Regions from separate parts of the Paenibacillus sp. NRS-1782 genome, predicted to be linked through region 1. Evidence: riboswitches for the same ligand, from Rfam matches in the RefSeq annotation. Region 1 holds a riboswitch; each other region holds the start of a gene.

Region 1 (3,273 bases):
ACTGGCTGACTTTTAATGAGATCAATGTGATGACGATGAGTCCGTTCACAGGTGGTGGTGTGGTCATTGACCGTGTAGATAACAAGCAACAAGCCATCTATCAAGCCCTGCATCACCAGTTTGTGGCGAGCGCATTGGCGACAAAACGAGGACATGAGATTATTCCTGGCTCTCAAATCGGCTGTATGCTGGCTCGTATGGAAAGCTATGCACATACGTGTAACCCGGAGGATGTGCTGAAAAGTCAGCATGAAAACCAGATGAATCTGTTCTTTACGGATGTACATGCCCGTGGGGAATATTCAAATTATATGAACCGTTATTTTGAAGAAAATAATATTGTTTTGCACACAGAACCCGGCGATGCCGAGATTCTGAAAAACAACACGGTCGATTACATCTCATTCAGCTATTACATGACCTTGACTGTCTCGGCAGGTCCGGAAGGTGAGAAGGCAGCGGGGAACCTGATTGGAGGCGTGAAAAATCCGTATTTGCAATCCTCTGACTGGGGCTGGCAGATTGATCCGATCGGCCTGCGTGTTACGCTGAACACATTATATGACCGCTATCAAAAGCCGCTGTTCATCGTGGAAAACGGCTTGGGTGCATATGACAAGGTGGAAGAAGACGGCTCCATTCACGACACGTATCGCATTGATTATTTGCGCCAGCATATTGCCCAAATGAAGGAAGCGATTACGGACGGTGTGGATTTGATTGGTTACACCAGTTGGGGGCCTATCGACCTTGTGAGTATGTCTACTTCCGAAATGTCCAAGCGTTACGGATTTATTTATGTTGATATGGACGATGACGGTAACGGAACACTGAAGCGCTCCAAGAAGGACTCTTTTGACTGGTACAAAAATGTAATTGTCACTAACGGAGAAGAACTGTAATCCAAGTTAACTGAATATAACCCAATATGGTCTGGGGGTGGGTGCGGCTGAGAACATCATGAGGATGAATTCGGCCAAGTCCGCCCTTATTTTATAGGCTCGTCCTAAAAAAACGAAACACCTTCACAAATTTTTCACTTGTAAAAAGCTGAAAGTTTTCTGTATAATAAAAACAATTTCATATGTCTGGTTGATGTTTGCGGGAGATGGAACGTAAGTTCCGACCGAAGGGGCAAAACTCTCAGGTGCTTGGGCTGATTACAGCAACAAGCGGGACCGTAAACGGACAGAACTCTGGAGAGACCCTTAATTGGGCGCCGAAGGTGCACCGCAGATATCATCTGCTTAAACTCTCAGGCAAAAGGACAGAGACGCGAATAACCTGTGACAGGGGATGCCCTAGGCTTTTTTATGAGCTGTTAGTGGCTGAATCCTGCACAAGATGGTTGTATTTTTTCGTGCCTTTAACCTCTCCAGGAGTCGAATCAGCGGATTTGACTCTTTTTTGTTTTTTAATATGCTAGAGGAGCGGGTTGAAATGAATTTGGTACATGTGCTAGAAATGATTGACAGCTGGATGTGGGGAGCGCCGCTTCTAATTCTCGTCATGGGCACTGGGTTGTGGCTAACGATCCGTCTGAAGCTACTTCAGGTTGTTCGATTGCCCCTGGCGCTCAAGCTAATTGGTAAAGCGCCGGATGAAGGCAGCGGGGATGTCAGTAGCTTTGGAGCATTGAGTACAGCACTCGCAGCTACTGTAGGTACAGGAAGTATCGTTGGCGTTGCGACTGCGATCAAACTGGGTGGACCCGGCTCATTATTTTGGATGTTGGTTGCAGCTTTTTTCGGAATGGCAACCAAATACGCGGAAGGATTATTATCCGTTAAATACCGTGTTAAAGACCGGAACGGACAATTTTCGGGTGGACCCATGTATTATATTGAAAAAGGGCTTGGCCGCCGTTTCAAGCCGCTGGCGATGTTGTTTGCCTTTTCTGGTATTCTTGTAGCGCTATTTGGAATCGGTACTTTTCCGCAAGTAAAGGCTATCGTTTCTTCTACGGAAAGTAGCTTTGGAATACCAACAGTAGTTACAGCAATCGTTATTTCCGTGTTAACGGCTGTTGTAACGATTGGAGGACTCAAAAGTATTGCCAAGGTATCCACAAAGATCGTTCCATTCATGTCGGGGCTCTATATCGTAGTTTGTTTAATCGTTCTCATTAAGTTTGCAGGAGAGCTGCCTCATGCGATCGCTTTAGTATTGCAAGGGGCTTTCTCGACCACATCCGCGACTGGTGGTTTTGCCGGAGCCACGATTATGCTGGCGATGCGAAGCGGGGTAGCCAGAGGTATTTTTGCCAATGAGGCCGGACTGGGCAGTGCACCAATTGCAGCCGCAGCTGCCAAAACCAAATGGCCTGCGGAGCAAGGGCTAATATCCATGACAGGCGTATTTATCGATACGATGATTATTTGTAATCTGACAGGGTTTACGTTGCTAGTTACAGGAATATGGAGTGGAAATGATGATGGAGGTCTGATGACCCAGCATGCGTTTTCCAGTGCCTTTCCGGCTGGGGCAGAGCTCGTGACGATTAGCCTTATTTTATTTGCGTTCACAACGATACTTGGCTGGAACTACTACGGGGAGCGCTGCGTTGAATATTTGCTTGGGGTCAAGTGGATTAAACCGTATCGCTATCTATTCATCGCTCTGGTAGCAGGAGGCGCGTTCATCAAGCTGGAAGCCATTTGGCTGCTGGCAGATATCTTTAACGCCATGATGGCCTTCCCGAACTTGATTGCACTGCTTGGCTTGTCGGGAATTGTAGTTGCTGAGACCCGTACCTATATGGATTCCCTGTACCCCAACAAGAAAAAGGGAATGCTTGCCGGTGCCAGTGCCGGAGCAGCCATAGACATAGAAGAAAAAGGACAAACAGTCAACTCATAAAGGAGTGTCCCTCAGCCACTACAGGTTGGGAGGACACTTCTTTTTTTACTGTAAATATCGTCTTATTCAAGCTCTTTTGATGTTATTGTTGTGGGCTATGACTGGATTCCAAGGGCTTCGGCAAGGCGGGCGGCTAAAAGTCATTGTGGGTTTTCTGGTTGTCAGCATCGGCTTGTCCTTGGGCGGGACGACAGGTTATGCTATTAATCCGGCTAGAGATTTGGGGCCGCGTCTTGTGCATTGGTTGCTGCCGATTGTAGGGTCATTGTTTGGGGGCGCTTTCGAGGGTTGTTTTACCAGATCGTATTTAAAGGGAATATGACTCCAGCTTTTGGATTGTGCTGGGTATGATTGTAGTAGTGCTTATGGTTACCTTTCGTTTCAGCCGTACTTATAAAAGTGATAAAGCTCATA
Region 2 (3,273 bases), on a different contig from region 1:
AATATATCACCGTACCTGTGGATGTCGATACGCTTAAATATCTGCAAACCGACGAAGTCTCGCTGAATTTGAAAGCAGGACAGGTAGCCAAGGTTACGGCTACAGCTACGTATAAGGATGAGTCGGAGAAGGATGTATCCAAGCCGGCAGTCTGGTCCTCGTCCCGAATTATTGTTGCCACAGTCAAAGACGGCAGCATTAAGGCACAGGGTAAAGGTAAAGCTGTGATTACCGTGAAATATGCAGGAAAAACGACGAAGGTACAGGTGAACGTACAGTAAGAAAAAAGGGGTGTCCCAAAAGCCATGGAAATGGCAATGGGACGCCCCTTTGCTTTAAGAAGGATATTCGGTGGCACTACCGCTTAGAAGCTATGACTTATCCTTCTTGGCTGGTATGTTGCGCGTAAGCGACTCCGTCAGACGCTTGCCGGTCGGCGTTTGGGCCAGGCCGCCCTTGGCTGTCTCGCGGTGCTTGGATGGCATCGCGCTGCCGACTTCGAGCATCACGTCGATGACTTCGTCAGACGGGATGGCGCTGCGCACACCCGCCAGAGCCATATCCGCAGCGGCAAGCGCGGTCACGGCTCCCAGCCCGTTGCGCACGATGCACGGAATCTCCACGAGTCCGGCGACGGGGTCGCAAATCAGGCCGAGCGTGTTTTTGAGCGCGAGGCCTACTGCATGGATGGCCTGGTCTGGCGTACCGCCGCGCAGCTCGACCATGGCCCCTGCGGCCATCCCGATGGCTGAGCCAATCTCGGCCTGACAGCCTCCCTCCGCACCGGAGATGAAGGAATTGTTGGCGATGACGTAGCCAATCGCTCCAGCGGCGAACAGTCCGCGCACCATATGCTCGTCATCCCAGCCGAATCGCTCCTGCGCGCTGATGAACACGCCGGGGATGACTCCGCATGAGCCTGCGGTGGGCGTGGCGACAATGCGACCCATGGACGCATTGACCTCCGATACGGAGAGGGCATACGCCATGGCGAGTACCGAGGCATCGCCGGAGCAGGTTTCTCCTGCGCGCAAATATTCCGTCAGGCGTTTGCCGTCGCCGCCCGTCAATCCGCTGCGGGATACAGTGTCCTGTGTTTGCCCGCGATGAACGGCTTCCTTCATGACTTCGTAATAATCAGACATTTGGCGGAGGATTTCTTCCTCTGGTGTGTTCGTCTCTTGCACCTGTTCCTTGATCATCATGCGCCCAATCGTAGTGGATTCCTCGGCGCACAAGGCACCTAATTCATGCAGATGGCTAAACCGCATCGGATTCAGCTCCTTTTTTCAAGTTAATCATTTTGATTTCATACATATGAGGCAAAGCTCGCAGCTCTGCAATTAATTTAGCCGGAGCGGGACTATCTGTTTCAATGGCAGTGAGCGCTTCGCCATCCCGGCCTTTGCGATCCACGTGCATGTAGGCAATGTTAATGTCAGCTGCGCCCAGCGCCGAAGTCACCGCGCCCAATGTTCCGGGCTTATCCGAGTGGAGAAGCACCAGCGTAGGCAGCTCTCCGGTTAGGTTGACCCGGAATTCGTTGAGCTGCTGAACATGAATGTTTCCGCCGCCGATGGAGGAGCCTAGCAGCGTGCGTTGATCTTCACCCTTCCATAGCTCGAAGCGGACCGTATTCGGATGAGGGGCGGGCAGTCCGCTGACAGCCAACTCTACTTCCATCCCGGCCTGCTCTGCACATTGCTCGGCATCTGGAATCCGGTAGTCGTCTGTATCGTAATTCAGCAGTCCGGCAATGAGTGCCAGGTCTGTGCCGTGTCCCTTGTACGTATCGGCAAATGAGCCGTACAGCGTCATGCGGGTACGGTCAGGTTGCACACCGAGCCAGTGCCGGGCAACACGTGCGAGCCGCACCGCGCCAGCGGTATGTGAGCTGGAGGGTCCGGTCATAGCCGGACCGATAATAGAAAATACATCCTTGAAACGCATGGTGTGGCCCCCTGTATGTTTGAATACCATAGTATATGGTGCTGCCGCGCCTTTGCGCGGGTGTGACGGCTTCTAATGCTGACGCAGCATGTGAGTACAAAAAAGGACAGGATAAGGAAATTTCCCTTATCTCTGTCCTCGTTACCTGAGAGTTTCGTACGGTGTCATACCCGCCTTACCCCTTGGGTGGCTTGCGCTCTCTCCAGAGTTGCGTCAGATGACGATACATGGACCTGAGAGATTATCCGCCAGCCGGGTGCTGACGTCTTGCTCCTTCGGTGCTGCCGGGATGTGATTCCCAGACAGGCTCTCCCGTCATCTTCATTCGCGTATACCGTTCAACATTTCCTCCTAAGCGTAATGTATGCCATGCCTGGTGTCAATCACAGGTTGGGATTTTACATAATTTAGGACTCTTCGTTCCATTCGGCCAGGTCAAGGCAGAGGGCGCGTTGACGGTAGCAGAAGCGCTTCAGCACCAAAGCATGGAGCCTATTCCAATCCGGCCAAAGGCATGAGTACGGAAGAAGCTGCATCTCCGGTTATTTTTGGTGCTGAAAATTAATCTGTGGTTGGTTTTTTCAATGATCGTGATAGTCTATTCTTAATTGATATATCCATATACTGGTGATAGGATAAGTTCAAATTATTCCGACTAAATCGGTGTGTAATGTTCATGAGAAGTTTAACATCAAGCGTGGTGCGCATAAGCAGGACAAGACCATGGAGAATGGAGGAAGCATATACATTGAGTAGCGAGCCGGTGTTGGAAATCAAAGGGTTAACGGTATCTTTTGGCATTAAGGATGAATATTACCCCGCAGTCGACCATCTGGATCTGACGGTCAACCCCCTCATGCGCTCAAGGACCTACAGCAGGCGCAAGCTTCCATTGAGGAGCTTCGCACCTCAATGGAAGCTTGCGGATCGGTATCACTTTGCTGGAGCTGGATAACCGGATGGACCTTGGCATTGTGCTGACAAAACGTTCAGGCTGGCGGCAGCCCTGATCATGCTACGCGTGCTGAATGCTAATGAGTGCGCACCTCCAGCCTGCGTGCAAGCAGCGACATGCTGTAATTAACAGCGAAGTACAAGAAGGCGGCGAATAGCAGAGCAGGAATGACGAAGGACTGATTTTGACCGCCAACAATCTGAATGTTATGCGTCAGCTCCGGCAGACTGATAATGACCGCGAGAGAAGTATCCTTGAGCAGGGAAATGAACTGGCTGACGATAGGTGGCACCATGCGGCGGAGCGCTTGTGGCAGAATGATATGCCATAACGTTCTGGAATAGCTCAGCCCGGAGGACCGTGCGGCT
Region 3 (3,273 bases), on a different contig from region 1:
AATTTCTTCAATATCCATGCAGCCAGCGGACCCGCTACCATCGCGCCGAGGAACATCGGAATGTCCGCCCCGACAATGACACCCATCGTCATAATGGCCCCGATCACACCTCCGCGCTGTCCGTGAATCATGGTGCCACCCGTATAACCGATCAGCAGTGGCAGCAAATAATTTTTCATCGGATCAACCAGTTGTGCAAAACCCTCATTCGGAAACCATCCGGTCGGAATAAAGAGTGCCGTGATCAATCCCCACGCGATAAAGGCCCCCATATTGGGCATAACCATACCACTGAGAAAACGGCCAAAACGCTGTACGGCAACGCGCGCGCCTCCGTTTGAATTGGACTTTGCGTCCACTGTGCTCATATTCATATCCTCCTTATAGGTAAAAAGCATCACTACCTTTTCTTAAAATTCATACTAAATGACAACGCTATCTTCATCAACGAAATGAAAACGTACTTTCGTCATGAACATTGATGACAACATTTAAATTTAAGGTAAACAGGCGCGAAATCCTTCTGCATAATTCCTCTTAATATGGCCTGTAACATGAGTGTTTAGTCGAAAAACCATCCTGTCATCAGTACAATTTATGTATGAGATCTATCCTCTAAAAAAGATAAAAGAACGTAATTACGCTTTCCAAAAAAGACAGCAAAAAATAGCCGCTATGCCCAATCATCGCGACTATTTTTATACAAAACAGAGCGGACAAACGCCACTCTTATTCAGTTATCCAACCTAATTTGCCCCATTATTACTCATTGGCAGTCAATTGCTCGTACTGATCCGCAGACAGCAGCTTGCTTAGTGCTTTCTCTACATCTTCTCCAAGCTCCACTTCGATCATCCAGCCTTTTTCATAGGGAGACTCGTTCACCAGCTCAGGCGTGCTTTCCAGCGCTTCATTCACCTTCAACACCGTTCCCGTCACCGGAGCGAACAGGTCGGATACTGTCTTTACCGATTCAATAGTACCAATCTCTGCCCCCTGCTCAATCGTTGCTCCCTCCCCAGGCAGCTCCACAAAAACGATATCCCCCAGTTGATGCTGTGCAAAGTCCGTAATACCGATTCGTACCGTTCCATCCTCTGTGCGCTGAACCCACTCGTGTTCCTCTGTGTACCACAATTGCTGCTTCACTTCACTCATCCTGCTCCGCCTCGCTTCCATATGGATTACATCGTTTCGCCTACCCGTCTGTGACAGGTTAAGATTATGACAACAAGAACTCTCATGTCAATAATACTAACAAAAATATTTCACATTTCTCCATATATCGTTCTAACTAAAAATACGACAGGATATAACAAACGCTTACATAACCTTATTTATGAATAAAATGTTTTTAATAATGTTTTTCATGACATTTTTGTTGACATTTCGAATAAATTTGCGTATTAATGGGTTATAACAAGTGCTTTTGGAAATACCCGATAACTGTAAACGCGGATGAACGTGGAGGGAGAGACTGCCAAAACTCGCTAGCTGTTGCCGCCTGTGAAAACAAGGTAGCCAGCGAGTGGAATCAAGCTGTTACCGGCAGGGCCGGATGACGTTTAGCTGATCCAAGGGCAGCGCCGAAGGAGTAAACCTGCACCGCAGGTGAATCTCTCAGGCAAAAGGACCTCTGCCGGACGCATCTCTGGAGAGCATTCGCCATACAGGCGGATCACCCAAGGGGAAACCTGGTACGCACCGGGGTAACTCTCAGGTATCAAGGACAGAGCTGAAAAAAAGTGTGTGGACTGCCGTCCATACGTTTTTTTCGGCCTGTCTTTTTTGTTTAGCTGATCACACTGGATAGGAGTGAAAAAATGACTAACTTGCGAAAAACGCCGCTGTATTCCTCCTACGGCACGCTGCCGGGGGTTCGTTGCATTGATTTTGGCGGCTGGGAGCTGCCTGTACAGTTCAGTGGCATTCAAAAGGAGCATGAGGCCGTCCGACAACGTGCGGGAATGTTCGATGTATCGCATATGGGTGAATTCTTGGTCGAAGGCCAGGAAGCCGAAGCATTTCTGCAACAGGTGACGACGAACGATGTCAGTCAGTTGGAGCCAGGTCAGGCCCAATACTCTCTCCTGTGTTACCCGGATGGAGGTGTAGTAGACGACCTGCTTGTTTACTGTAAAGGGTCGGAGCGTTACATGCTCGTTGTGAATGCCTCCAATATCGACAAGGATTGGGATTGGCTGCTTCGCCATGCTCCTGCATCCGTTCATCTGGAAAACGTATCAGATGCGTTAGCACTGCTGGCGTTGCAAGGACCTGAAGCTGCTCGTATTACCGCAGCCGTGACAGACGTGGACATTACGAATCTGGCATCCTTCCGATTCCGTGAGGATGTGCAATTGTTCGGGGCAAAAGCGCTCGTCTCCCGCACCGGGTACACGGGTGAAGACGGTTTTGAATTTTATGTGCCCGCTGTGGATGCACCGGCAGTGTGGGACGGATTGCTTCGCATCGGTGAGCCGCATGGTCTGGTTCCCGCCGGACTTGGGGCCAGGGATACGCTGCGCTTCGAGGCACGGCTGCCGCTGTACGGACAGGAGTTGTCCGCTACCATTTCCCCACTGGAAGCTGGTTTAGGCTTCTTCGTCAAGCTGAATAAGGGGGGTTTTATCGGGAGAGAGGCCCTGCAACGTCAGAAAGAACAAGGTATTCCACGCAAGCTGATCGGACTGGAAATGCTCGACCGCGGCATCCCACGTGCCCATTATCCCGTTTTTGCGGAAGGACAGCACATTGGCGAGGTCACAACGGGAACCCAGTCGCCCACCTTAAAGCGTAATCTGGGTTTGGCTCTAGTGGACAGTCGTTTCAGTTCCCTATCCACACCGTTGGAGGTCGAGATTCGTGGCAAGCGCCTGCGCGCCGAGGTGGTAGCAGCGCCCTTTTATAAACGTCCACGCTGATTTAATACTATAACTATCGTGATCCATTACTAACGCTGCCCCGTTCGCAATCGTTTATTAATCATTTGTTAATCGTTCTACGTTTTTACGATTTTGTTGGTTGAAAGGAGCCAGACCCAATGAAACAGCATCGCTATCTTCCCATGACTGAACAGGATCAAGCCGAAATGCTACGCGCGGTCGGCGCATCGTCTATCGACGATTTATTCAGCGATATTCCTGAGGCGATCCGGTATAAGGGGGAGCTGCCCCTGTCTTCTCGGTTAGACGAAAGAGCCTTAACCCGCCACTTATCAGGACTGGCCGGGCAAAATGCCAATACAGACACGCACGCCAGCTTTCTCGGCGC

What was found. A riboswitch is a leader RNA that binds a small molecule or an ion and turns the genes downstream of it on or off. The one in region 1 is predicted to bind glycine.
Region 2: linked by a shared signal. The riboswitch ahead of sdaAB (L-serine ammonia-lyase, iron-sulfur-dependent subunit beta) and the one ahead of ACIFQM_RS13760 (alanine/glycine:cation symporter family protein) in region 1 are both predicted to bind glycine.
Region 3: linked by a shared signal. The riboswitch ahead of gcvT (glycine cleavage system aminomethyltransferase GcvT) and the one ahead of ACIFQM_RS13760 (alanine/glycine:cation symporter family protein) in region 1 are both predicted to bind glycine.

What each region holds. Positions count from the first base shown of each region.
Region 1 covers NZ_JBITPH010000037.1:25,141-28,413, forward strand. Annotated here, with positions in the region: gene ACIFQM_RS13755 (glycoside hydrolase family 1 protein) at 1-902, shown strand, start outside; glycine riboswitch at 1,093-1,169, shown strand; glycine riboswitch at 1,187-1,281, shown strand; gene ACIFQM_RS13760 (alanine/glycine:cation symporter family protein) at 1,441-2,859, shown strand; partial or broken gene ACIFQM_RS13765 (aquaporin) at 2,957-3,273, shown strand, end outside.
Region 2 covers NZ_JBITPH010000041.1:13,856-17,128, forward strand. Annotated here, with positions in the region: gene ACIFQM_RS16215 (Ig-like domain-containing protein) at 1-281, shown strand, start outside; gene sdaAA (L-serine ammonia-lyase, iron-sulfur-dependent, subunit alpha) at 372-1,271, opposite strand; gene sdaAB (L-serine ammonia-lyase, iron-sulfur-dependent subunit beta) at 1,261-1,950, opposite strand; glycine riboswitch at 2,162-2,275, opposite strand; gene ACIFQM_RS16230 (hypothetical protein) at 2,699-2,905, shown strand; gene ACIFQM_RS16235 (amino acid ABC transporter permease) at 2,982-3,273, opposite strand, start outside.
Region 3 covers NZ_JBITPH010000058.1:67,857-71,129, forward strand. Annotated here, with positions in the region: gene ACIFQM_RS21240 (PTS mannitol transporter subunit IICB) at 1-368, opposite strand, end outside; gene gcvH (glycine cleavage system protein GcvH) at 763-1,158, opposite strand; glycine riboswitch at 1,459-1,646, shown strand; glycine riboswitch at 1,647-1,743, shown strand; gene gcvT (glycine cleavage system aminomethyltransferase GcvT) at 1,824-2,924, shown strand; gene gcvPA (aminomethyl-transferring glycine dehydrogenase subunit GcvPA) at 3,044-3,273, shown strand, end outside.